One region of the Rhodoferax sp. AJA081-3 genome, then DNA from elsewhere that is predicted to be linked to it. Evidence: riboswitches for the same ligand, from Rfam matches in the RefSeq annotation. Region 1 holds a riboswitch; the other holds the start of a gene.
The links. A riboswitch is a leader RNA that binds a small molecule or an ion and turns the genes downstream of it on or off. The one in region 1 is predicted to bind thiamine pyrophosphate.
Positions count from the first base shown of each region.

Region 2: it holds a riboswitch for thiamine pyrophosphate, as region 1 does, so the genes downstream of both, thiC (phosphomethylpyrimidine synthase ThiC) here and HZ993_RS20225 (TonB-dependent siderophore receptor) in region 1, are expected to answer to the same signal.

Region 1 covers NZ_CP059068.1:4,319,643-4,331,627, reverse strand. Annotated here, with positions in the region: gene HZ993_RS20240 (crotonase/enoyl-CoA hydratase family protein) at 150-842, opposite strand; gene HZ993_RS20235 (hypothetical protein) at 1,360-2,757, shown strand; gene HZ993_RS20230 (AAA family ATPase) at 3,148-3,681, opposite strand; gene HZ993_RS20225 (TonB-dependent siderophore receptor) at 3,746-5,911, opposite strand; TPP riboswitch at 5,989-6,091, opposite strand; gene HZ993_RS20220 (Lrp/AsnC family transcriptional regulator) at 6,161-6,607, opposite strand; gene HZ993_RS20215 (saccharopine dehydrogenase family protein) at 6,745-7,839, shown strand; gene HZ993_RS20210 (aldehyde dehydrogenase family protein) at 7,871-9,391, shown strand; gene HZ993_RS20205 (peptidylprolyl isomerase) at 9,396-10,364, shown strand; gene HZ993_RS20200 (M28 family peptidase) at 10,391-11,803, shown strand; gene HZ993_RS20195 (carboxypeptidase M32) at 11,850-11,985, shown strand, end outside.
Region 2 covers NZ_CP059068.1:2,259,792-2,271,776, reverse strand. Annotated here, with positions in the region: gene HZ993_RS10595 (LTA synthase family protein) at 1-1,863, shown strand, start outside; gene can (carbonate dehydratase) at 1,886-2,548, shown strand; gene aceK (bifunctional isocitrate dehydrogenase kinase/phosphatase) at 2,615-4,495, shown strand; gene HZ993_RS10580 (DUF6713 family protein) at 4,492-4,890, shown strand; gene HZ993_RS10575 (hypothetical protein) at 4,890-5,078, shown strand; gene HZ993_RS10570 (5-carboxymethyl-2-hydroxymuconate Delta-isomerase) at 5,123-5,485, shown strand; TPP riboswitch at 5,541-5,641, shown strand; gene thiC (phosphomethylpyrimidine synthase ThiC) at 5,729-7,603, shown strand; gene HZ993_RS10560 (FAD-dependent oxidoreductase) at 7,609-8,706, shown strand; gene thiS (sulfur carrier protein ThiS) at 8,703-8,933, shown strand; gene HZ993_RS10550 (thiazole synthase) at 8,937-9,848, shown strand; gene HZ993_RS10545 (bifunctional hydroxymethylpyrimidine kinase/phosphomethylpyrimidine kinase) at 9,845-11,452, shown strand; gene HZ993_RS10540 (hypothetical protein) at 11,456-11,985, opposite strand, start outside.

The DNA.
Region 1 (11,985 bases):
TCGCCCCGGCGCGGCGACTTGACCCAACGCAAGCCTGGTGGAGTCCCGGCCCAGGCCCGACCGAGCCGCACCATCTGCCAAACACTACTAAAACAATAGCGCCACGATGAGTTTCGACGGGGGCTAGAGGCCTAAAACACTAACAAGCACTACATCAAACTGATGGTTTTATCCAGTTCGATGGCGGCATCCAGCCCATCCAGCAGCGCCTTGCGCACTTTGCGCTTGGTGTTCTTGTGGGCTGTCATGTTGAGCTTCTTCATCTGCTGTGCCACTTCGACTGCCGCGCTGAGCAGTTGCTCGGGCGCCACCACCTGGTCCAGGAAACCGGCGGCCAGCGCGCCCTGGGGCGAGAACATTTCGGCATTGATGACCGAGCGCTGAAAGGCCGGTGTGGTCAACCGGTCCCGCGCCAGGGCAATGCCCACATGGTGCATGGTCATGCCGATCTTGACCTCGTTCAGGCCAATGTTGAACGGACCTTCGACCCCAATCCGGTAGTCAGCCGACAGCAGCACAAAGGCACCCTTGGCCACCGCATGGCCGGGACACGCCACGATGATGGGTTGCGGGTGGGCCAGCATGCGCCGCGCCAGCGTGGAGCCGGCCGCGACCAGATCAATGGCGGCCTGTGGCCCGGCCATCATGACCTTGAGGTCATAACCACCGCTCAGAATGCCGGGCTGCCCGGTAACAATGACGACCGCACCGGCCGCTTCGGCCTGGTCCAGTCCGCTATTGAACGCTGCAATCAGCTCGTGTGAAAACGCGTTGACCTTGCCATTGTTCAGGGTCAGGGTGGCAATGCCGTCTTCCAGGCTGTAGGCGACGAGTTCGGTCATGGTGGTGGGGTCCTGCAAAAGGTTGAGGGGAACGATTGAGGCAGTCTACCGCAGGGGGATGTGGGCCGATTGATCCAGAGGCGACTGTATCGCCGACCGGGCGTTGCTCACCGGCCATGCCATCTGCCCTCGGCGTGGAATGTGCTATCGAACCGTTCTAGACACTTAGCTGAATTTGGCGAGTCGGCTCTGCAAGCCCGAGTTCGACCCCAAATTACTAGTAACCGGTCACTTACGACAGGAAATCCAGCCAGCAGGTTTGCCGCAATCATGATCCCACCAAAGCAAATGATCTATGACTTCTTCGCACGAGAATCAGTCCCGGTTGAGCCTGTGGGATCAAGGGTGGTACGCCTTACAACATTACGGATGACTAGATCGAATTGCACAATGAGAATGGCTGCCACATGTGTGCTGTGGCAAACTTGATCGTGAAGTCGGGTAGGAATTTCCACGTGGTAAAACCTAGGCGTGCAGATGCTGGGAGCGCTCTGTATGTTACTAAGGTGAGGTGATCATGTACGTAGAGCACTTGTTATTACTATTCGCATTCGGCGTCGCAATGCTATGTTTTGGTGCCTACTTTATAGCCTTCAAGCTATTTAAAGCACCGGCGGGCAAATTGATAGGGTTCTTGATCGTAACGGTGTTGCTCTCCCCGGTTTGGTATCCAGGGTTGACGGTCTTTCTAGAAGGCAGCATCTGGAATGCAGCCCGCACTGAAAGTTCCAAGTTATGCAATTCGGAGAGTCGCAATGGACCAATCGCTATAGATAGCTTGGTCGATGAAACAGGTGGGTTGCGGTCTGGTGACATTGCGCATTTACTCACATCCGTCAAACTAAGTTCAATCGACATCAAGTTGGGACTCAAAGGCGTTGCCGACGGCGGCGATGATTGGTCGCCCGCGTCGATGCAACATACGTACGCGCATCTGGAATTAGGCGACAAGGATTCACCCAATTGTTTCTACCCACTTGAAAGGGATAAAAAAGAATTCTTTACTGAACAGCCACCGGTGAAACCTGGGACCTGCCTGCAAATCTCTTACCTTGACAATCCATTGGGTAAATATGTTGTGAGAGAAATCCGAACTGGATGGGCCAATCAATTCTCCACCTGGGTTCTTGAGGATCGGGAGTCGAAAAATACGTTGGCGCGTGTCACCGATGCATTCAGAGTCGCTACCAAAACACAGCAGATTCCGTTTTGGGATCGGCGTACGAATGCAAGTCGTTGCGAGAATGGAGTGAGCGGGTATAGCTTGCTGCTCAATCGTATTGAGGCATCAAAGGACGCAGTCATTGATTCTCGGCGCTGGAACCTCACTAGCTCTGCGGTTGTCATCGAGGAGATTCCAGAAGCGCTCGATCAAATAGGGCAAATGAGTGAAGGCGGGTTGTTAAAGACGCTGAAATCTACCGACAGGCCATTCGGTGGTGACTTCAAAGAACTACATGAATGGCCGATTTGGTCAGATAGCTATGCTGCGGCAACGAAGTATGGTGCCTGGTTGTTTTATTCTGAGCTGGCTGTACCAAGTCGTGGCGAGATCGTTCGAGTTAACAGTGAACGCCTGGGCATAAGGAAATGGGGCACAACGGGGACTCAACTCGTAACAGTGCGACAGGGTCCAAGTAACCAGCTCACGATTTTGGGAGCGGACTTCGAGGGTCAATTTCTTTGGCGCGCGCGGGTTGCCCCATTGACTCCTTGGATCGCATCCACCGTTTTGAATTTTGAGCCGGTGAAGTTTGAGTTGGTGCGCTCAGCATTTCTAATTCATGGCGTGTACGGACACTCCATTGGTGAGGAAAACAAGAAGGCTTGGACGATTAGCATTCCGCTAGCTGAGTTAAGTGCTTTGGAAGCCGCCGGGCGGGCACAAGCCCGACCCAAGGCTCTGATTAATTAGAGAGTTAGCCAGTGAGATTGGTCGTCTTTCACGGTGGCGATCGAGCAGAAAAGACCTAGGACGAATACATAGCCTAACCCGAAGTGCCTGCGATCTGGCTGGTGGAGTCCCCCTACCGATGGAAGAATCGATGAACTGATTGCCAGTTACCAGTCACTCGCCAACGTCGGGAGTCGGCCCCGAACTGTCCTTCCACACTCGCGTCCAAAACAAACACCTTAGCAGCGTTTCGGGCTGTTGGCCCCCGCCGATTTCTGGTCCTTTGACAGTATGAGGCGGGGGCCAACAGCCCGAACGCTGCCGCAGGAATCCACCTAGTGAATACTATCATTTCGATAGCGGTACCGCCATATTTATCGGGGGCTATCGGCCAATTCTTTGTATACGTCCTCAGCGCACAGCGCTAGCCACCGCGTCACACGCCTGCGCTAGCCGCTGTTCGGCTGTGCCTGCAATGCGCACATGCGGCCACGCCCAGTCCGCAAGAGCCTGCCCGATACGCGCGTGCACGGCGGTGCGAGCCTGCGGGCCATCCCGCTGCAGGCCATCGGCCACCCACGGAATGTCAGGCTCCAGCAGCAGGGTCAGCGCATAGCGCGCATGCAGGCCATGGGCCTGCGGGTAGAGCGAGGTGTCTGCAAAAACGCAATCGCTGTAAACCGCGGTGAGCAGGGGCGCGGTATCGCAAAACACCAGGGCCTTTTGCTGGCGGCGGGCGGTGGCCAGGGCCTGCGTTTCCTGGCGCACCTGCTCTTGCAAGATCTGCAATTGCTCCGTGCGCTCGGGCGTGCGGCCCTGCTGGTCCGTAAAGCTGCGCAGGTATTCCGGTACCCACAGCCCACCCAACTGCTCGGCCAGGGCCTGGGCCAGCGTCGTCTTGCCGGTGCACTCTGCGCCTATCAGGCAGATGAGGCGTGGTTCCATGGCTTCCTTCTAATCCGTTGGGGTCAGAGCACATCGCTTCGCGAGTGGTCTGACCCACAAGTTTTTAAAACTCAACCGTGACGCGGGCCCGCACCGTGCGCGGTGTGGAGGGGAACACATAGTTGGCGCCCCAGTACTGCGTGGGGGCCTCGCGCCAGTAGCTGCGGTCGGTGATGTTTTCCACATTCAGCGCCCACTGGGTGGATTTGCCCATCAGGCGGTTCTGGTAGCGCACACCGGTATCCAGCTGCCATGCGGCAGGCAGGCTGACCGAACCATCGGCGGTAACGGTCTTGCCACTCTCGTGTGCTACCAAGCCGCTGAGCGACAGGCCGGGCAAGGCTGCGATTTTGTAATCCGCAAACAGCGAGGCTTTGGTCTTGGGCACATTGGTCACGGTCTGGCCCACCAAGGCGGGGTCTACTGCTGCGGTGTACTTGGCGTCCAGCAAACTCAGGCTGGCCTGCACCGACAACTGCGCATCCACCTGGCCCACGGCCGCCAGCTCCAGGCCGCGGTGCCGTGCAGTCTTGCCGCCGGCAACACGCAGGGGTATGCCGCTGGCGGTGGGCTGGTCGTCAGCATAGGGTTTGTCGATGTTAAAGGCTGCGGCGGTTACCAGCATGCGGGGGCTCATCTGCCACTTGATGCCCAGCTCGGTTTGTTCGCTCTTCAATGCCGGCAATACCTGGCCCGCATTCACAAAGCGGTTGGAACGGTTGGGCACGGCCTCCAGCTCAGTACCCTGGCCCCAGGATGCATAGACCATGGTGCCGGCCAGTGGCGACCAGGACAGGCCGGCCCATGGCGTGGTCACCGTTTGCTCAAACGCGATGGCACGGGAGCCGTCGCTGCGTTCGCTGCTGCGGGTTACGCGTGAAGTGCGGATACCAACAAAGCTTTGCACCGTGGTGCTCAGGTCGCTGACCAACGAGGCATGCACGTCAACCGCGCGTTCGCGGCTGTTGGTGTTGAGGTCGTTGGCCGCGCCATCGCCTGGCAGGGCAATGGGGCGGTCGATATTCGTGGTGCCTGCAAAGTTGTAGGCCTGCGTCGGGTTGAGATCGGTACGGGCGCTGCGGCCACTGAGGCCCATCGTCACGCGGTGTTGTGTTCCCAACCGGCCCTGCAGTTTGGCGTCCCAGGCCCAGGTGCTGCGCTCTTCGTTTTCGCTGCGGTAGTCATAAACATCCACATCGCCGTTGGCGCACAGCCCGGGGTAGACATAATTGGGGCCGGTGCTGCAACCATCGGGGAAAGCCAGGCGGTCGTGCGCCACGGTGCGCTGCGTACCCAGACCCACACGGGCCTGCCAGTCGGTGTTGATCTGGTGGTCGATGGCCAACTGGGCGTTGGTACTGGTGGACTCAAAGGGCTGCGACCAGCTTTGGTTGTTCAGGTTCAAACGCGAATAGTTGCTGGCCGGCAGCGTGTCGGCCACGCCATCGCCATTGGTGTCCAACAAGCCCAGGCCAGGGACCGAGGGCTGCTTCTTGTGGTGGTATTCCAGATCTGCGGATAGCTTGGTACCGGGTGCCGCAGTTGTGGCCAAGGCCACACTGGCGAATTCGCGCTTGCCGTCGGCACGGTCAAACTGCGTGCGCAGGTCTTCGGCTGCCAGATTGACGCGCACACCGACCGCGCCCCAATGCGCATTGCTGTCCAGGTGCACCTTGCTGCCGCCGTTGCCGTCTCCACCGATAGAAGCAGCCGTGAACGCGTCCGCCTGCGGAGTCTTGGTAACAAAATTGACCAGGCCACCGGGGGCAGACACACCGGCTTGCAAGCCGGCCACACCCTTCAAGACCTCGATCCGCTCCTTGTTCTCCAGCGCAGCGGGCGCATAGTTGGTCACCGGCAGGCCATTGCGCAGATAGTTGTTGTTTTGGTCCAGCAGGAAACCGCGCACCGACATGCCCTCGATGTAGCCCGTGGTGTTGTAACTGTCCGCCAGCGAGGCATCCAGCTTGATGATCTGCGACAGGCTGCTGGAGGCCGTGGCGGCCAGCAGATCCGCACCCAGAACGGAGACGCTTTGCGGCGTCTTGGCCAGCGCCTGGCCCAGGCCTCCCACGTCAGCCCGGTCTACATCCAGCACCGGTGCGGCCTTGCTGGTGACGGTGACCCCTTGCAGGCTTTGGGCGCCAGCCTGTGCCCAGACGGGTGTGACAAACATCACGGCCAATGCGGCAGCACAGGGGGACAGTTTCAGATTCAGACGGAGCGCCATCGCAGTTCACCTTTTCGTTCGATGGCAGGGGAACGCGGATAGTCGATAGGCCCGGCGCTCCATAGATGGAACAAGGGCATGTACTCACCACGCTTCCCTGCGCAAGTATTACCTTGATCAAGTTCCAGGGTGTTATCTCAGCCGACCGCCTCACGACAGTCAGCACCCCTAGCGTTTGCGGGCTGGCAGTGAATACCGGCCCGGTAACCCGATTGTAAACGGGGGGGCACGCGGGCTGGCCTTTGCTACTCAGGTCCGGTCAATCTTCCATTCGAGCGCCACGGAGGTGGTGGTCTTCACCACGCCATCAAAGTTGCCCATCTCATCCAACAACGTATTCATGCGCAACGCCGACTCGGCGCGTAGCAGCACCACGTAATCGAACTCGCCACTGACCGCACACAGTTGGCGTACCTCGGGCATTCGCGAGATCTGGCGCACCACCTCACGGCCGGCCTTGGGCTGCACGGTGATGCCGACAAAGGCCTGCAAGCCCATGTCGCGCACATCCTGCCCCAGGCGCACGGTATAGCCGGCGATGACCCCCTCACGCTCCATGCGGCCCAGGCGGGCCAGCACCGTGGTGCGGGCGGCGCCCAGCTGGCGGGCCAGGTCGGCGGTGGAGGCGCGGGCGTTGGCCTGTAACAGCGCCAGCAGGTCGCGGTCCAGTTGGTCACGCAATGCAACGGTACTCATGGCTTCGGAAAAATCATATTGACCAAATGGTATGACGAATCGTCTGCTTTGACAATCAATACGTCACATTGTCGATTTAATTCGTCTGGACTCGCGCCTAGACTTGTTCCATCCAAATCAATTACCAGGAGATTGTTATGCGTGTTGTTCTGATGGGTGCGGGCCACATTGGCCAAACGATTGCGACCTTGTTGTCGGGTTCCGGTGACTACCAGGTCAAGGTGGTAGACCGCAGCGAAGAGGCGCTCAAGAAGCTGCGCCACCTGCCGCTGGAGCTGGCACAGATCGACACCTCGGACGCCGCGGCCCTGCGCGGTGCACTCAAGGGTTATGACGCCGTCATCAACGCCCTGCCCTACCACTTGGCCACCATGGCCGCCGCCCAGGCGCTGGAAGCGGGTTGCCACTACTTTGACCTGACCGAAGACGTGGCCGCCACCCGCGAGATCATGCGCATGGCCGAAGGCGCCAAGACCGCCTTCATGCCCCAGTGCGGCCTGGCACCCGGCTTCATCGGCATCGTGGCCCACCACCTGAGCAAGAAGTTCAGCAAGCTGCACGAGGTGAAGATGCGCGTGGGAGCACTGCCAGCCTTCCCAACCAATTCACTGAAATACAACCTGACCTGGAGCGTGGACGGCCTGATCAACGAGTACTGCCACCCCTGCGAAGCGATCCGCAATGGCGAAATCATCGAGGTGCTGCCGCTGGAAGGCATGGAACACTTCTCGCTGGACGGCACCGAATACGAAGCCTTCAACACTTCCGGCGGGCTGGGAACCCTGTGCGAAACACTGAAGGGCAAGGTTCAGACGCTGGACTACAAGACCGTGCGTTATCCCGGCCACTGCGACATCATGAAGATGCTGCTGCAAGAGCTGGGCATGCAGTTTGACCAAGAGAACCTGAAGGACATCCTGCGCAAGTCCATCCCGCTCACTATGCAGGACGTGGTGCTGGTGTTTGTAACCGTCAGCGGCGAGCGCGATGGCCAGCTGGTGCAAGAAGTGTTTGCCCGCAAGATTTTTGCCGACCGGGACGAGAAGGCTCCGCTGAGCGCCATCCAGATCACCACGGCTGCGGGCATCTGCGCAGCGGTCGATCTGTTCCGTGAGGGCAAGTTGCCACAGTCCGGTTTCATCCGCCAGGAACAGGTAGAGTTGCCAGCTTTCCTGGCCAACCGCTTTGGCAAGGCGTACCAGCAGTCGCGCCAAGTCGAGTCCATCGGTTAAGCCGACCGTTTTTACCGCTTACGGAGAGCCCATGTCTACCCCTACCGATTCCATCCAAACCCTGCTCACCCGCTTGGGCGTGCCCAGCACCGCCTACACCGGCGGCTCCTTGCCATCACGCTCGCCGATTGATGGCGCAGCCTTGGGCCAGGTGCACGAAACCTCTTTGACCGAAGTGGCCGCGGTGATCAGCCGCGCCCATGCCGCGCACCAAACATGGCGCACGGTGCCCGCACCACAGCGCGGTGAGCTGGTGCGTTTGCTGGGTGAAGAGCTGCGCGAGCACAAGCAGGCCCTGGGCACCTTGGTGTCGCTGGAGGCAGGCAAGGTTTTGTCCGAAGGCCTGGGCGAAGTGCAGGAGATGATTGACATCTGCGACTTTGCCGTGGGCCTGTCGCGCCAGTTGTACGGCCTGACAATTGCGTCCGAACGCCCTGGCCACCGCATGATGGAAACCTGGCACCCGCTGGGTGTGGTGGGTGTTATCACCGCGTTCAATTTCCCCGTTGCTGTGTGGGCTTGGAATGCTGCTTTGGCATTGGTCTGTGGCGACACCGTGGTGTGGAAACCGTCTGAAAAAACCCCGCTGTGCGCTCTGGGCGTGCAGGCAGTCTTTGACCGCGCTTGCGCGCGCTTTGGTGCCGACCGCACGGCCAACCTGTCGCAATTGGTGATGGGCCGCGCCGATGTAGGTCAAGCCCTGGTGGACGACACCAAGGTGGCCTTGGTATCTGCCACCGGCAGCACCCGCATGGGCCTGGCCGTGGGTCCACGTGTGGCAGCACGTTTTGGCCGCAGCCTGCTGGAGCTGGGTGGCAACAACGCCATCATCGTGGCGCCGTCGGCCGACCTGGACATGGCGGTGCGTGCGGTGGCTTTTGCCGCAGCCGGTACCGCCGGCCAACGCTGCACAACGGCGCGCCGCCTGATCGTGCACAAGTCGGTGCATGCCGATCTCGTGGCAAAGCTGACCCGCGCCTTTGCCAGCTTCAAGATCGGCTCTCCGCTGGAAGAAGGCACCCTGGTGGGGCCGCTGATTGACGGTGCGGCGTTTGATGCCATGCAGTCGGCGCTGGAGCAGGCCAAGGCGCAAGGTGGTGTGGTTGCCGGCGGTGAACGAGCCTTGCAGGACCAGTTCCCCAACGCTTTTTACGTGCGCCCGGCGCTGGTGCAAATGCCCGCACAGACCGAGGTGGTGCGCCACGAGACATTTGTGCCCATCTTGTATGTGATGCAGTACAGCGAACTGGCGGAAGCCATTGCGCTGAACAACGATGTGCCCCAGGGTTTGTCGTCGTCCATCTTCACAACGGACGTGCGCGAGGCCGAGCAGTTCATGTCCGCGGCGGGCTCCGACTGCGGCATTGCGAATGTCAATATCGGCACGTCGGGCGCCGAAATTGGTGGCGCTTTTGGTGGTGAAAAGCAGACCGGCGGCGGCCGCGAATCGGGGTCCGATGCATGGAAGGCCTACATGCGCCGCGCCACCAACACGGTCAACTACTCGCGGGAATTGCCACTGGCTCAGGGCGTGCGTTTTGATCTGAACTGAGGCTATGCTTGAGGCCTTCATCACGACAAGGGTCTGCATGCTGCGCTTCAAGTCACTGTCACTTCTCTACGCCGCGGCCTTGTTGGCGCTGGCTGGTCATTCGGCAGCGGGTGCTGCTCAACCGGCACGCACCAGCCAGGCCGACATCATCAAGAACTCTGCACCAAGCGATTGGCGGCGCCTGGACCCTGAGAACACGGTGGTCATGGAGATCAATGGCCAGTCCGTGGTTATGGAACTGGCGCCGCGCTTCGCCCCCAAACACGCAGCCAACATCCGCACACTGACGCGTGAGGGTTATTACACCGGCTCCGCCGTGGTGCGTGTGCAGGACAACTACGTGACTCAGTGGGCCGACCCGGCGGATGAAGAAAAAGAGAAGGACAAGGTCAAGCCGCTGGGCTCCGCTCAGGCGAGCTTGCCCGCAGAGTTTTCTATTCCCTTCAAGGGCCTGCCTATCACCCGATTCACCGATCCCGATGGCTGGGCGCCAGTCAGCGGTTTTGTAGACGGCATGCCAGCTGCGGCCAACCCTGCCAAGAACCAGGCCTGGCTGGCGCACTGTTATGGCATGGTGGGCGCGGCGCGCAGCACCAAGCCCGACAGCAGCAACGGCACCAGCCTGTATGCCATCAATGGCCAGGCGCCGCGGGCGCTGGACCTGAACATCACGGTGGTAGGTCGAATCGTCAAGGGCATGGAGGTGTTGTCATCCCTGCAGCGCGGCCCGGGCGCCATGGGGTTTTATGACAAGCCCCAAGCCTATGTGCCCATCACCCGTGCACGCATGCTGGCCGACATACCCGCGGCCGAACAACCCAACATCGAAATCATGCGCACCGACACCGCCACCTGGCGCAACCTGGTCGAGGCCAGCCGCCACGCCATCGGTGGCTGGGCCGTGCGCAGCGCGTTGCACAGCAATATTTGCAACCGCAGTGTGCCGACACGGGCCATTGCCGTCACCCCCTAAGTGTGTGAACAGGATGAAATTCAGACATGACGACTAAACGCCGCCACATCCTGGGCTTTTGGGCAGGCGCTGCCTTGTTACCGCAACATTTGTTAGCGCAAGACATACCACTATGGACCGAGTCCGACTTGCGGCAGGCCCTGGCTTTGCGTGATGCGACCCCGACCGACAACCTGGCCTACCAGCTGGTGGATTCACTGGTGACCGAAGTGGGTAGTCGACCCGCCGGTTCTGCGGCCGACCCCCGTGCCGTGGAGTGGGCGTTAGCCAAGCTCAAAGCGCTGGGTTTCTCCAACGTCCGCGCCGATCCCGTCGCGGTCAAGGCCTGGCGGGCAGGACCCGTCAGTGTGGACATCACCGCGCCATTTGCCCACCGGCTGGTGGCTACTGCGCTTGGCAATTCGGTAGGCACCCCGGCTGGCGGGCTGGAGGCAGAAATGGCCTATTACCCCGACCTGGCCTCTCTCAAAGCCGACACCAGTGACCGTGCCAAGAGTCGTATTGTTTTTATCAACCAGAAAACGGAACGCAGCCGCGATGGCTCAGGTTATGGCGGCGCCGTGATGGCGCGGGTTGCCGGTGCGGTGGAAGCTGCGCGGCGGGGCGCCGTGGCGGTGGCGATCCGCTCCATAGGGACGGACCGCGATCGCCTCGCCCACACTGGCGGCATGCGCTACGACACGCAATTGCGGCAAGTACCGGCGCTGGCTGTCTCGGTGCCCGATGCCGACTTGATAGAGCGCCTGCAACGGTATGGGCGACCGGTAGTGATGCGCTTGAATGTCCAAACCGAGACGGGGCTGGACGCAACCTCCCACAACGTGATTGCCGAAGTGCCGGGCACCGATCTGTCGGACGAAATCGTTTTGCTGGGTGCCCATCTGGATTCCTGGCATGTAGGCCAGGGGGCCATTGACGATGGTGTGGGCGTGGGTATTGTGTGTGCCGCCGCCAAGCGCCTGCTGGACGGCGGCAAGCCACTGCGCCGGACGGTACGTGTGGTCTTGTTCGCCAACGAAGAAAACGGTCTGAGCGGGGCCACGGCCTACGCAGACCAGTACAAAGCCGTCCGCCACCAACTGGTGGGCGAGTCCGACTTTGGAGCCGGCAAGGTGTGGCGTATGCGCAGCAAGGTGCATGGCGACGCCGTGCCTGCACTGCAGCAGATGGCCCGATGGCTCGCCCCACTGGGCATTGAGGCGGGCGACAACAACGGCTCGCCGGCCCCCGACGCCGGCGTGATGGTGCGCCGCAACCAGTGGCCCGGCATCGAACTCACACAGGACGGCACCGATTATTTTGACTGGCACCACACCGACAACGACACACTGGACAAAATCAACCCCGACACCCTGCCGCAAAACGTAGCAGCCTGGTCCGTTGTCGCGTGGTTGGCGTCCCAGTCATCGCAGCGCTTCGGGCAATCACCCGCTGCCTAAGTCGGCTGCCACATCCCCATTCGCTTTCATCTTTTAAATAGCTTCCATGACCACACACGCATCTGCACTCACCCCGTTGCACACCACGTTTAAACGCCTGCACAACTTTGCCCACCTGGCGTCCATCGCGGGGTGGGACCAGGCCGCCATGATGCCCAGCAAAGGCAATGAAGCCCGCGCAG
Region 2 (11,985 bases), 2.1 Mb from region 1:
GATGTGTTTGGCGCGCTGGTACAAGGCCTGCGTTTTGACCTGAAGGTCAGTGCCGTGGCGGGATTTCTCCTGCTGCTGGTACTGCCCTGGGTGTCGGGCAAGGTGCAGGGGCGCATTGCGGCGGGCGTCGCCTTCTTTTATGTGATGCTGTCCCTGGTCAATCTGCATTACTTCGGTTTTTACAAAACACCCATTGATTCGCTGGTGTTTGGCCTGGTGGAAGACGACACCACCGCCGTCTTGCAAACCATCTGGCATGACTTTCCGGTCGTGTGGACGCTGCTGCTAGCCGTGGTGCTGACCTTTTCGGCAGTGGTGGTGCATCGCTTGTTGCTTGCGCGCCTTCAGCCCGACACCGTGTTCCAGTCGCGCCACGTCGCGGTGAAACTGCTGGTGGCAACGGTGGTGCTGCTGGCCTTGTTGTTTGCTGGCAAGGGTACTTTGCGGCAGATGGCCTTGCAGCGCCAGCACCTGACCGTTACCACCTCCCAATTCCTGAACGACATGGTGCCCAATGGCCCCATTGCGCTGAAGTACGCCTGGGACAGTCGGGGCGAGTCGCAGAATCTGCAGAACCCATTGGCCGGGCTCAAGGCCATGGGTTTTGATTCGCCGCTGGCTGCGGCCGAGGTTCTGGGCATGCCCCACGGCAGCGAGGCCGAGGTCAAGGCGGCATTGACCGCACACGAAGCCTTGCCCGCGGGCACATCCAAGAAGAACCTGATCTTCTTCCTGATGGAGTCATGGAGCGCCGAGCCGCTGCTGTACCACGGGCCCACGTTCGATGTGCTGGGCCGCATGGCACCCACGCTGGCCGATGCCAGCAAGGCCTGCCGCTTCAGTAACTTCGATTCTGCCCAACCCGGTACCCACCCCTCGCTGGAAGCCATCCTGTTCTCCACCCCCATCACCCCGTTGACCATGGGCGATGTTGGGCGCAAGCCCATCCCCTGGGCCATTCCCAAAGTGGTCAAGGACGCTGGTTACCAGACGTTATTCGTCACCTCGGCCCGGTCCGGCTGGCGCGACCTGAACCGTGTGCTGGCGGTGCAGGGTTTTGACGAGGTGGTGGATGCCAATACGTTAAAAGAACACTACCCCGACGCCGACCTGGGCATATGGGGCGTCTGGGACAGTTATGTTTTCAAGTATTTGAGCAAACGCCTCGCGGCGCAGCCTGCGGACAAACCCATTTTTGTGTTCGTGCTCACCAGCACCAACCACCCCCCCTACGACCTGCCCAATGATTACCAGCGTGTGCCGCGTGACATGGCCCTGTGGAAGGGCGAAACCACATCCGACACCTTGCTGCTGAACCTGGACACCTACCACTACGCCACCGACCTGCTGGGCGGTTTTGTGCAGGATGTACAAAGGGGCCCGCTCAAGGCCAACACCGTCGTCGCCGCCACCGGTGACCACAATGTGCGCTCCTTCGGTTTGTATGCCGATGCATCACGCCGATACCTGCAGCGCCAGGTGCCCTTTGTGATCTGGGGTGAGGGCTTGCAGTGTGGCCCGCAGCAGGCGCTGCCGGCCAGCCACCGCGACATGTTCACCACGCTGCTGCCATTGGTAGGTGTGGAAGGCCCCTACATCAACGCGGGCCGCAACCTGTTGCGCACGCCACAGCCCCAGAACCCGCTGGAGGCACCCCGCGCCATGTTTTTCACTGGCGAAGTGCGCAATACCCAGGGCCTTTGGAAACTGGGCAACAAGGAATCGTTCACCTGCAGTTCGGGGCCTGGCACCACGGCCCCACCATCCGCAGCGCCGTGCCGATTCAACGCACAAGACGACCAGCAGGAGCGCGCCCGCTACGGGCTGCTGGACTGGAATGTGCGCCACTCACTCAAGAAATAGCAAGTCAACAAGGAGCTTACCGATGGCAGACAAACTCAACGACCTCTTCGCCCACAACCGCGCGTGGGCCGCCCGCATGGAGGCCGAGCGCCCTGGCTTCTTCACCAACCTCAAGGCCCAGCAAAGGCCCAAGTACATGTGGATAGGCTGCTCCGACAGCCGCGTGCCCGCCAACCAGATCACGGGCCTGGAGCCCGGCGAGGTCTTCGTGCACCGCAATGTGGCCAATGTGGTCGTGCATTCGGACCTGAACGCTTTGTCCACCATCCAGTTCGCCATCGACCTGCTCAAGGTGGAGCACATCATGGTGGTGGGCCACTATGGCTGCGCGGGCGTGCGTGCGGCGCTGGATGGCGCACGGGTGGGGCTGGCCGACAACTGGCTGCGCCACATCCAGGATGTGCGCGACCGCCACCGTCACCTGCTGGAGGCGTTGCCCGAACATGGCCGTGCCGATGCCCTGTGTGAGCTCAATGTCATCGAACAGGTGGTCAATGTGGCCCAGAGCACCGTGGTGCAGGACGCCTGGGCGCGGGGCCAGGGCGTCACCCTGCACGGCTGGGTCTACGGCCTGCAGGATGGTCTGCTGCAAGACCTGCACATGACAGTGAGCGGTGCAGAAGATCTGGAGGCGCTGTACCGCCAGGCGCTGGCCGGCATTCGCCTGATTGCCCGCCACGAGTAGGCTTAAGCAAAATTCGGCTTTAGCCCCCGTAATTGTTGACGGTATAGCTATAAATAAGTGAGCAAAATGTTTCCAACCCGACTGGACTCTTCCATTGCTTACGACATCGCCAAGGCGATGATGGACGGCTTCAACCGCCACTACCAGCTGTTCCGCACCGAGTCGGCCCGCGCCAAACACCGCTTCGAGACCGCGGATTGGCACGGCCAGCAGCGGGCCCAGCGCGAGCGCATCGAATTCTACGACCTGCGGGTCACCGAGTGTTCGCGCCGGCTGGAGCGCGAGTTCAAAGCCGGTGACCAGTCCATGGACATCTGGCAGCAGATCAAGCTGCACTACATCGGCCTCTTGGTGAACCACCACCAGCCCGAGCTGGCGGAGACCTTTTTCAACTCGGTTACCACCAAGATCCTGCACCGCAGTTATTTCCAGAACGACTTCATCTTTGTGCGCCCGGCCGTCAGCACCGAATACATCGAGAACGACGAGTCCGAAAAACGCCCCACCTACCGCTCCTACTACCCCACGCGCGACACCATGACCAGCGTGTTGCTGACCATGGTGATGGACTTTGACCTGCAGCGCCCCTTCGATCGGCTGGAGCACTACTGCGCCCTGGTGCAGCAGGCCATGATGGAGCGGCTGGGCGATGCCAAGTTACGCGCCAACTTCCAGATCCAGGTGCTGACGGGACTGTTCTTCCGCAACAAGGGCTGTTACATCGTCGGCAAGCTGATCAATGGTTTCAACGAGTTTCCGTTTGCGCTGCCCATCCTGCACACCAAAGTGCCGGCCACGGGCCGCAATGCCGCGGGTGATGCGGCGGAGGAGCGGCATGGCCAGCGGTCCAAACTGGTGATCGACACCGCGCTGTTTGGCGAAGACGATCTGCTGATGTTGTTCAGCTTCGCCCGTGCCTACTTCATGGTGGACATGGAGATTCCGTCGGCCTACGTGCAGTTTCTGCGCAGCATGATGCCGCGCAAGCCGCGCAACGAAATCTACAACGCGCTGGGTCTGGCCAAGCAGGGCAAGACCCTGTTCTACCGCGACCTGCTGGCCCACCAGCGCCACAGCACCGACAAGTTCCGCATCGCGCCGGGCATCAAGGGCATGGTGATGCTGGTGTTTGATCTGCCGTCGTTTCCCTATGTGTTCAAGGTGATCAAGGACTACTACCCGCCGCAAAAGGACACGACCCGCGAGCAGATCAAGGGCAAGTACCTGCTGGTCAAACAACACGACCGCGTGGGCCGCATGGCCGATACGCTGGAATACAGCGAGGTGGGTTTTCCGCGGGACCGTTTTAGTGACGAACTGATAGAAGAGATCCAGAAGTTCGCCCCCAGCCAGTTGGAGATCAGCGACCGCGATGGCGACGGCACGGTAGAAGTCATCATCAAACACGTCTACATCGAGCGGCGCATGATTCCGCTCAACATTTACTTGCAGGAAGCCTTTGATGCGGGCGGCGCCAATGCCAATGACACCAGTCCGGCGGCCGTGCGAGCCCGCGAGCAGATCGAACGCGGCGTGGTCGAATACGGCAACGCCATCAAGGACCTGGTGGCCGCCAATATCTTCCCCGGCGACATGTTGTGGAAGAACTTTGGCATCACCCGCCACGGCAAGGTGGTGTTCTACGACTACGACGAGATCGAATACATCACCGACTGCAACTTCCGCACCGTGCCCGCCCCGCGCAATGAAGAGGATGAAATGTCTGGCGAGGTCTGGTACAGCGTAGGCCCCAAGGACGTCTTCCCCGAAACCTTTGGACCCTTCCTGCTGGGCAACCCGGCCGTGCGCAGCATCTTCATGAAACACCACGCCGACTTGCTGGAGGCTTCTTTCTGGCAGGGTCACAAGGACCGCATCCAGGCGGGGCATGTGCACGACGTGTTTCCGTACGACAAGGAAAAGCGCTTTAAGCCGCCAACACCATGACCCCTGCATCCCGCCTGCACTGGCTCTTTTTAGCCAATGCCACCGTCCTCATCACGCACCAGATAGACGCTGCCTTCTGGCACGAGTGGGAGCTGTTTCGGATCCCCGGTGGCAACCAGGTGAATCTGCTGCTGAACATCCCCATCATTGCGCTGGTGCTGTATGCGCACAGCCGGGTGGTGGCGGATGTGCACACTGGCATGTTTTTCTACAAGCTGTTGGCGGCACTGGGTTTTCTGACCTGCGCCATCCATGCGGGCTTCATGCTGGCGGGCCATGCGGCGTTTGTGCAGCCGGTGTCGATTGGGCTGCTGGTGGCCACGTTTGTGCTTTCGGCATCGCAACTGTGGGCACTGCGCGGCAAGGCTGTGGTGTCGGTGCCGTTGCAATCCTGATGACGGCAAGACTTATGCAGGCGATGATTCGCGCATCCAGCGTGATCGATTTCCCGGAGGTTGAGCGTTTTATCCAACGCCAACACCAGGGTGGCTTGGCCGATCCGTCCGACGTGGCGGCGGCGATTGTGCACAATCTGGCGCGGCCGTCTCTGACCGGAGGCGAGCGCCATGGAGTCAGTGTCTAGGAAAACAGCTAGCTTTGCAGACGTTTGCAACCACAACGAAAAACATGCCCCATCTCACCATCGAATACACCGACAACCTGCCCCAGTTTGATGCCGATCAGGCCCTGCTGGCATTGAACCAAGCGCTGGTGGCCAGCGGCCAGTTTGAAGAGGAAGTCGACATCAAGAGCCGTGCGGTACGCCTCCATACATTTCTGGTGGGCACATCGCCAGGTGGTCGGGCCTTTGTGCATGCCAAGTTGGCCATTCTGAGCGGCCGGTCTCTTGAAACCAAGCAGGCGCTGTCCAAGGATTTGCTGGGCGCGTTGCATACGGCGTGTGTGTGGCCGCCGGGTTTGCACGTGCAGCTGTGCGTGGAGGTGCAAGAGATTGAACGGGCGTCGTACGCGAAGATGGCTGTAGGCTGAGCGGCACGTTCTGCCACATCCATGCGCAGGTATGGTCCTGGCTTTGTCGTACACTCCGCCCTGCCCGGGGTGCGCAATGGTTGCGCTGAGATGGATTCCAAACCCGTGAACTTGATCTGGTTCATACCAGCGTAAGAAGTGCAGAGCAGCCAATGGCCAAGCGCCGTTTGAGCTGCCTCTTTTCAGGGTTTGCGGGGCTGTGTTTTCGCTTTGTCTTCGGGTCCATACCGGAGATATAGAACCATGAACGCACCCGACAAGTTAGCCCAGTTCATCCGCCTTACCCGCGAGCCGCTTCCCGCTTCCACCAAACGTTATCTGCCCGGCAGCCGCCCGGACATCCAGGTGCCGATGCGTGAAATCATGCAGAGCAATGGCGAGGCGGTCACGGTGTACGACACCTCCGGTCCCTATACCGACCCTGCCGCCGACATCGATGTTCGCCAGGGCTTGCCACTGGTGCGCCAGGGCTGGATCGACGCCCGCGGCGACACCGAGTTGTATGAAGGCCGCAAGCCCTTTGCTCTGGACGATGGCCTCAAAAATGGCGAGACCGATGCACTGGCCGCCTTGCGTGCCCAGGCCGCAGGCCTGCAGCGTCAGCCACGCCGCGCCCGCAGTGGTGCCAACGTCTCCCAAATGCACTATGCCCGCAAAGGCATCATCACCCCCGAGATGGAATACGTGGCCATCCGTGAGAACCAGAAGCTGGAATGGATGGAGCAGTACCTGGGCAATGTCGAGCGCGAGGCGCGCCTGGCGGGCAACAGCTTTGGCGCCAGCATCCCCAAGATCATGACGCCCGAGTTTGTGCGCAGCGAGGTCGCGCGCGGCCGCGCCATCATCCCGGCCAACATCAACCACACCGAGCTGGAGCCCATGGCCATTGGCCGTAATTTTCTGGTCAAGATCAACGCCAACATCGGCAACTCGGCCGTCACTTCCAGCATTGAGGAAGAGGTCGAGAAACTGGTCTGGTCCATCCGCTGGGGTGCAGACACCGTCATGGACTTGTCCACCGGCAAAAACATCCACACCACACGCGACTGGATCGTGCGCAACAGCCCGGTGCCTATCGGCACCGTGCCGATTTACCAGGCGCTGGAGAAGGTGGGCGGCGTCGCCGAAGACCTGACCTGGGAAATCTTCCGCGACACGCTGATCGAACAGGCGGAGCAGGGCGTGGACTACTTCACCGTGCATGCCGGCGTGCGATTGCCCTTCATCCACCTGACGGCCAATCGGGTGACCGGCATCGTGTCGCGCGGTGGCTCCATCATGGCCAAGTGGTGTATTGCCCACCACAAAGAGAATTTCATCTACACCCATTTCGATGAGATGACGGAGATCTTGAAGGCCTACGACGTGAGTTACTCGCTGGGCGACGGCCTGCGCCCCGGCAGTGGTGCCGATGCGAACGACGAGGCCCAGTTTGCCGAGCTGCGTACCCTGGGTGAGCTGACCAAGAAGGCCTGGCAGCAAGACGTGCAGGTGATGATTGAAGGCCCCGGCCACGTGCCCATGCACATGGTGCAGGCCAATATGACGGAGCAGTTGAAGCACTGCGACGAGGCGCCGTTCTACACGCTGGGCCCGTTGACCACCGACATTGCGCCCGGTTACGACCACATCACCAGTGGCATTGGCGCGGCCATGATCGGCTGGTTCGGCACGGCCATGTTGTGTTACGTCACACCCAAGGAACACCTGGGCCTGCCAGACCGCGAAGACGTCAAGACCGGCATCATCACCTACAAGATTGCCGCCCATGTGGCCGATGTGGCCAAGGGCCATCCGGGGGTGCGGGCGCGGGATGACGCCTTGTCGAAAGCGCGTTTTGAATTCCGCTGGATGGACCAGTTCAACCTGTCGCTGGACCCGGACACGGCGCGCAATTTCCATGACGAAACCCTGCCCAAGGACGCGTCCAAGGTGGCGCATTTCTGCTCGATGTGCGGCCCCAAGTTCTGTTCGATGAAAATCACGCAAGAGGTGCGCGAGTACGCCAAGACCAAGGGCGTCAGCGACGAGCAGGCCTTGAGTGATGGCATGCAGTCCATGTCAGACACGTTTAAAAAGGCGGGTAGCGAAATCTATATTCCCATCAGCAAGGGGTAGTGTTTATGCATATCGGTATTGCAGGTGCAGGTTTGTTGGGGCGTTTGCTGGCGCTGGAGTTGAGCCGCGCCGGCCACCGCGTGGATGTGTTTGACCCGGCCAGTGGCCCCGGTCCCAATGCCGAGTCCGGGTCGGATGCCGCGGCCTGGACAGCGGCCGGCATGCTGAGCCCGGTGGCGGAGCTGGAGTGTGCCGATGCACGCGTGTTTGCCTGGGGGCTGCGCTCCTGTTACCTGTGGCCGTCCATCGTGCACGGCCTGGGCGAGCCCGTGGGCTTGAGCCTGCAGGGCAGCCTGCTGCTGGCCCACCGAGGTGATGCGGGCGCGGCGCAGCGGGTCATCAGCCTGCTGCAGTCCAAGGCAGACCCGTTGTACCAGCCCGAGCTGCTGGACGCCGCCCGTCTGACCGAGCTGGAGCCCTCAATTTCCGGCCCGGCCCTGAGCTGGCTGCTGCCGTGTGAAGGCCAGATCCACACCGTGCAGGCCATGCAGGCCTTGGCGGCACAGTGCACGCGTCAGGGCACACACTGGCACTGGCGCAGCACCGTGCATGCGGTGGAGGCTGGAACCTTGCGGGTTCAGACCCAAACCTCCGCACGCCGGGAGAGTGTCGAAGGCTTGAGGCTGTTGCAGTCCGAGCAAGGCGAAACGCTGCGCTTTGACCATGTGTTCGACGTGCGTGGCATTGGCGCCCGCCCGCAATTGCTGGTGCGCGGCGTGCGGGGCGAGGTGTTCTGGTTGCATGCGCCAAGTGTCAAACTCACTCGGTCGGTGCGCCTGATGCACCCGCGGCACACGGTCTACATCGTGCCCCGCGCGGACGACATGCTGGTCGTCGGCGCCAGCGAAATCGAGAGTGAAGACCGCTCGCCGGTATCGCTGCGCAGTACGCTGGAGCTGCTGAGTGCCGCGCACAGCGTAATCCCCGAGCTGGCCGAGGCGCGTGTGGTGCACTCCGAGACCAATCTGCGCCCCGCACTGCCCAACAACCTGCCGCTCTTGACACGCGACAAAGGCATCACCCGCATCAACGGCCTGTACCGGCACGGCTGGCTGGTGGCGCCGGCCATGGTGGAAGAGGCGCTGAAGGATGGGCTGTCATGAACGCATCGGTGGCGGAAGCTTCGACGACCATCACGCTGACGGTGAATGGCGGCTTGCACACGACCACAGCACGGACGTTAGCGCAGTGGGTTGAGCAGCAGGGCCAATTGCCCCAGGCGGTGGCGACAGCACTGAATGGTGAGTTTGTGCCGCGTAACCTGCGCGCCACACAGACGCTATCCGATGGCGACACCATCATCACGTTCCAACCGATAGAAGGAGGTTGATACATGGTCGATTACCAAGAAGCCCCGGTGGTAGTGGGCTCTGCTCCGTACCAGGAGGAGCCCGCAAGGCGGGCGGGGCCAACAGAAGTGGGGGAGCAGAGCCCGCTGCCGCCGGGGCGCTCAGACGCCAGTGAATGGCACCTAGGCGGGAGCACATTGCAAAGCCGCTTTCTACTGGGCACGGCGGGTTATCCGTCACCGGCAATCCTGCAACAGGCCATTGCGTCATCGGGTACGCAGGTGGTGACGGTCGGCCTACGCCGCCAGTTGGCGCAGGGCGCACAGGCATCTGCCGAAGGTGACTTCTTCAGCATCATCAAGGCCACCGGCGCCCACCTGCTGCCCAACACCGCTGGCTGCCGCACGGCCCGCGAGGCCATCACGCTGGCGCAGATGGCGCGTGAGCTGTTTGACACCCACTGGATCAAGCTCGAAGTAGTGGGAGACGAACACACACTGCAGCCCGATCCGTTCGAACTGGTGGACGCGGCCCGCCAGCTGGTGAAAGACGGTTTTGAAGTCTTTCCCTATTGCACCGATGACCTAGTCAGCTGCCAGCGCTTGCTGGACGTGGGCTGCAAGATTCTGATGCCCTGGGGCGCACCCATTGGCTCCGGCCAGGGCCTCGTCAACCCCGGCGCCTTGCGCACGCTGCGCGCGCGCCTGCCCGGCGTGCCGCTGATCGTGGACGCAGGCATAGGCTCACCGGCAGATGCCGTGCAGGCCATGGAGCTGGGGCTGGACGGCGTGTTGCTCAACACCGCCGTGGCCAAGGCGCTGAACCCGGTGCGCATGGCGCGCGCCTTTGGTTTGGGCATTCGGGCCGGGCGGCTGGCGTTTGAGGCCGGTGTCATGGCCAAACAGGACATGGCGGTGGCATCTACCCCGGTGGCGGGGCACCCGATATTGCTATGAATTCAGTAGTACAACCGTCATATTTCACGGGGGCTAGAGGCCAATTTCGGTTAGGTGCTTCGGCTGAAACAGGCACCACAAGGCCCATTGTCTGGAGCATTGCAGGGTCTGACAGCGGCGGCGGCGCGGGTGTGCAGGCCGACATCAAAGCCTTTGCGGCCTTTGGTGGCGTACATGGCTGCACCGCAGTGGCCGCCATCACCGCGCAGAACTCGGTCGCGGTCACGCGGGTGGACGCGGTGAGCGCGGAATTGCTGGACGCACAACTGGCTGTGCTGGCGCAGGATATGCCGCCCCAGGCCATCAAAACCGGGCTGCTAGGCAGTGTCGAAAACCTGCGCGTGGTCTGCCGCTGGGTGGACCGCTTGCGGAGCCAAGGATTAAAAGTCGCGCTGGTTGTGGACCCGGTACTGGGCGCCAGCACAGGTGCTGCTTTTGCCGATGATGCCTTGGTGCAGGCCTATGTGAATGAATTGCTACCGCGCGCCACACTGGTCACGCCCAACCGTGTGGAGGCTGCGCGCTTGGGGCTGGTGGTGGGTCAAGCTCGGGATACCTTCGCCGTAGTCATCACCGGCGGTGATGCCGCACAGCACGATGGCGTCGCAAGGGATTGGTTCCACAGCCCTCAGGCCAGCGGCTGGCTCAGCCTGCCACGGGTGGACACGACCCACCACCACGGCACGGGCTGCACTTTCGCATCCACGGCCGCCGCCGCACTGGCCAGCGGCTACTGCGTGGCCGATGCCGTGGTGTTGGCCAAGATGGCCACCACGCACGCGCTGCACCACGCGTATGCGGCCGGTGCGGGTGCCGGACCGGTGAACGCACAGGCGGACTTTGCACAGCACGCCATCAACCTGCCAGCGCTGTCGCTCGTGGCGAGCGCGGCCCAGGCTGCGGCACCTGCAGGCATGGCGGTTGAACCGCCAGCCGCCTTTCGTCCGCTGCGCGACCCCGCGTTGGGCGTCTACGCGGTTGTTGACAGCGCCACCTGGGTGCGTCGCGTGCTGGCCGCCGGCATCCGCACCGTGCAACTGCGCATCAAGGACCCACATGAGCCGACACTGGAGGCGCAGATCAGGGACGCGATTGCTGCCGCCAACGCCACCCCCGGCGCCCAACTCTTCATCAACGACCACTGGGCGTTAGCCCTGCGCCTGGGCGCTTATGGCGTGCACCTGGGCCAGGAAGATCTGGATACGGTGTACCTGGCTGCGTTGCGCGACGCCGGTGTGCGCCTGGGCCTGAGCACCCACAGCTACTGGGAGGTGGCCCGCGCCTGGGCCCTGCGCCCGTCCTACATCGCCTGCGGCCCCATCTTTGCCACGCAGTCCAAGGACATGCCGTGGATTCCGCAGGGGCTGGACAACCTGCGCTACTGGGCCGGTTTGTTGCCGGTGCCCGTGGTGGGTATTGCCGGCATTGATGTGCGCAATATCGCCGAGATGGCGGCGCAAGGAGTGGCCAGTGCGGCGGTCATCACGGCCATCACGCAAGCGGCGGACCCGGAGTTGGCCTGCCGCCAGCTGATGGTGGAGTTTGCGCGGGGCCAGGGGCTACTGCGCGGGGGCGTGCCCACGCGGGCCAGACCTACGTTGTAGCCCTTAAGCGCGCGCCGACTTCGCCGCCACCGCATCCAGCACGGACAAATAGGCCTTGGCCTCGGCGGAGATGGTGTGGTCGGGGAAGCGTGCCAACACCGAGCGGATCAGCGCGGCCGCCTTGTCATGCTGGCGCATCTTCTCGCTCATCAGCTTGGCACCCAGAAACAGCACGGCGGGCAGATCGGTGTGCTGCGGGAAACGTTTGTCGAATCCCTTCAACAGCTTGACGGCCAGGGCCGCCTCGCGCATGTCCAGCGCGGCTTGGGCCGTGGGCAGTACCACGTCGCCGTCTGCGACAACAAAGCCCGGGTCCATGGCGACCAGCGTGCGAAAGGCCACCACCGCCTGTTTTTGCTGTTTGGCACGCACCAGTGCACTCAGCCACTGCTGACCGTGGGCCAGGGTGGCCGCCGTGTCGCCAGCCTGCACGTGCAGGGCGTGCAGACGGTTGTTCAGGTCCAGATCGAAACGGTCGTAGCGCATATGGTCTTTGACTTCTGCAATGGCCTCCTGGACCTTGCCGTCTTTCA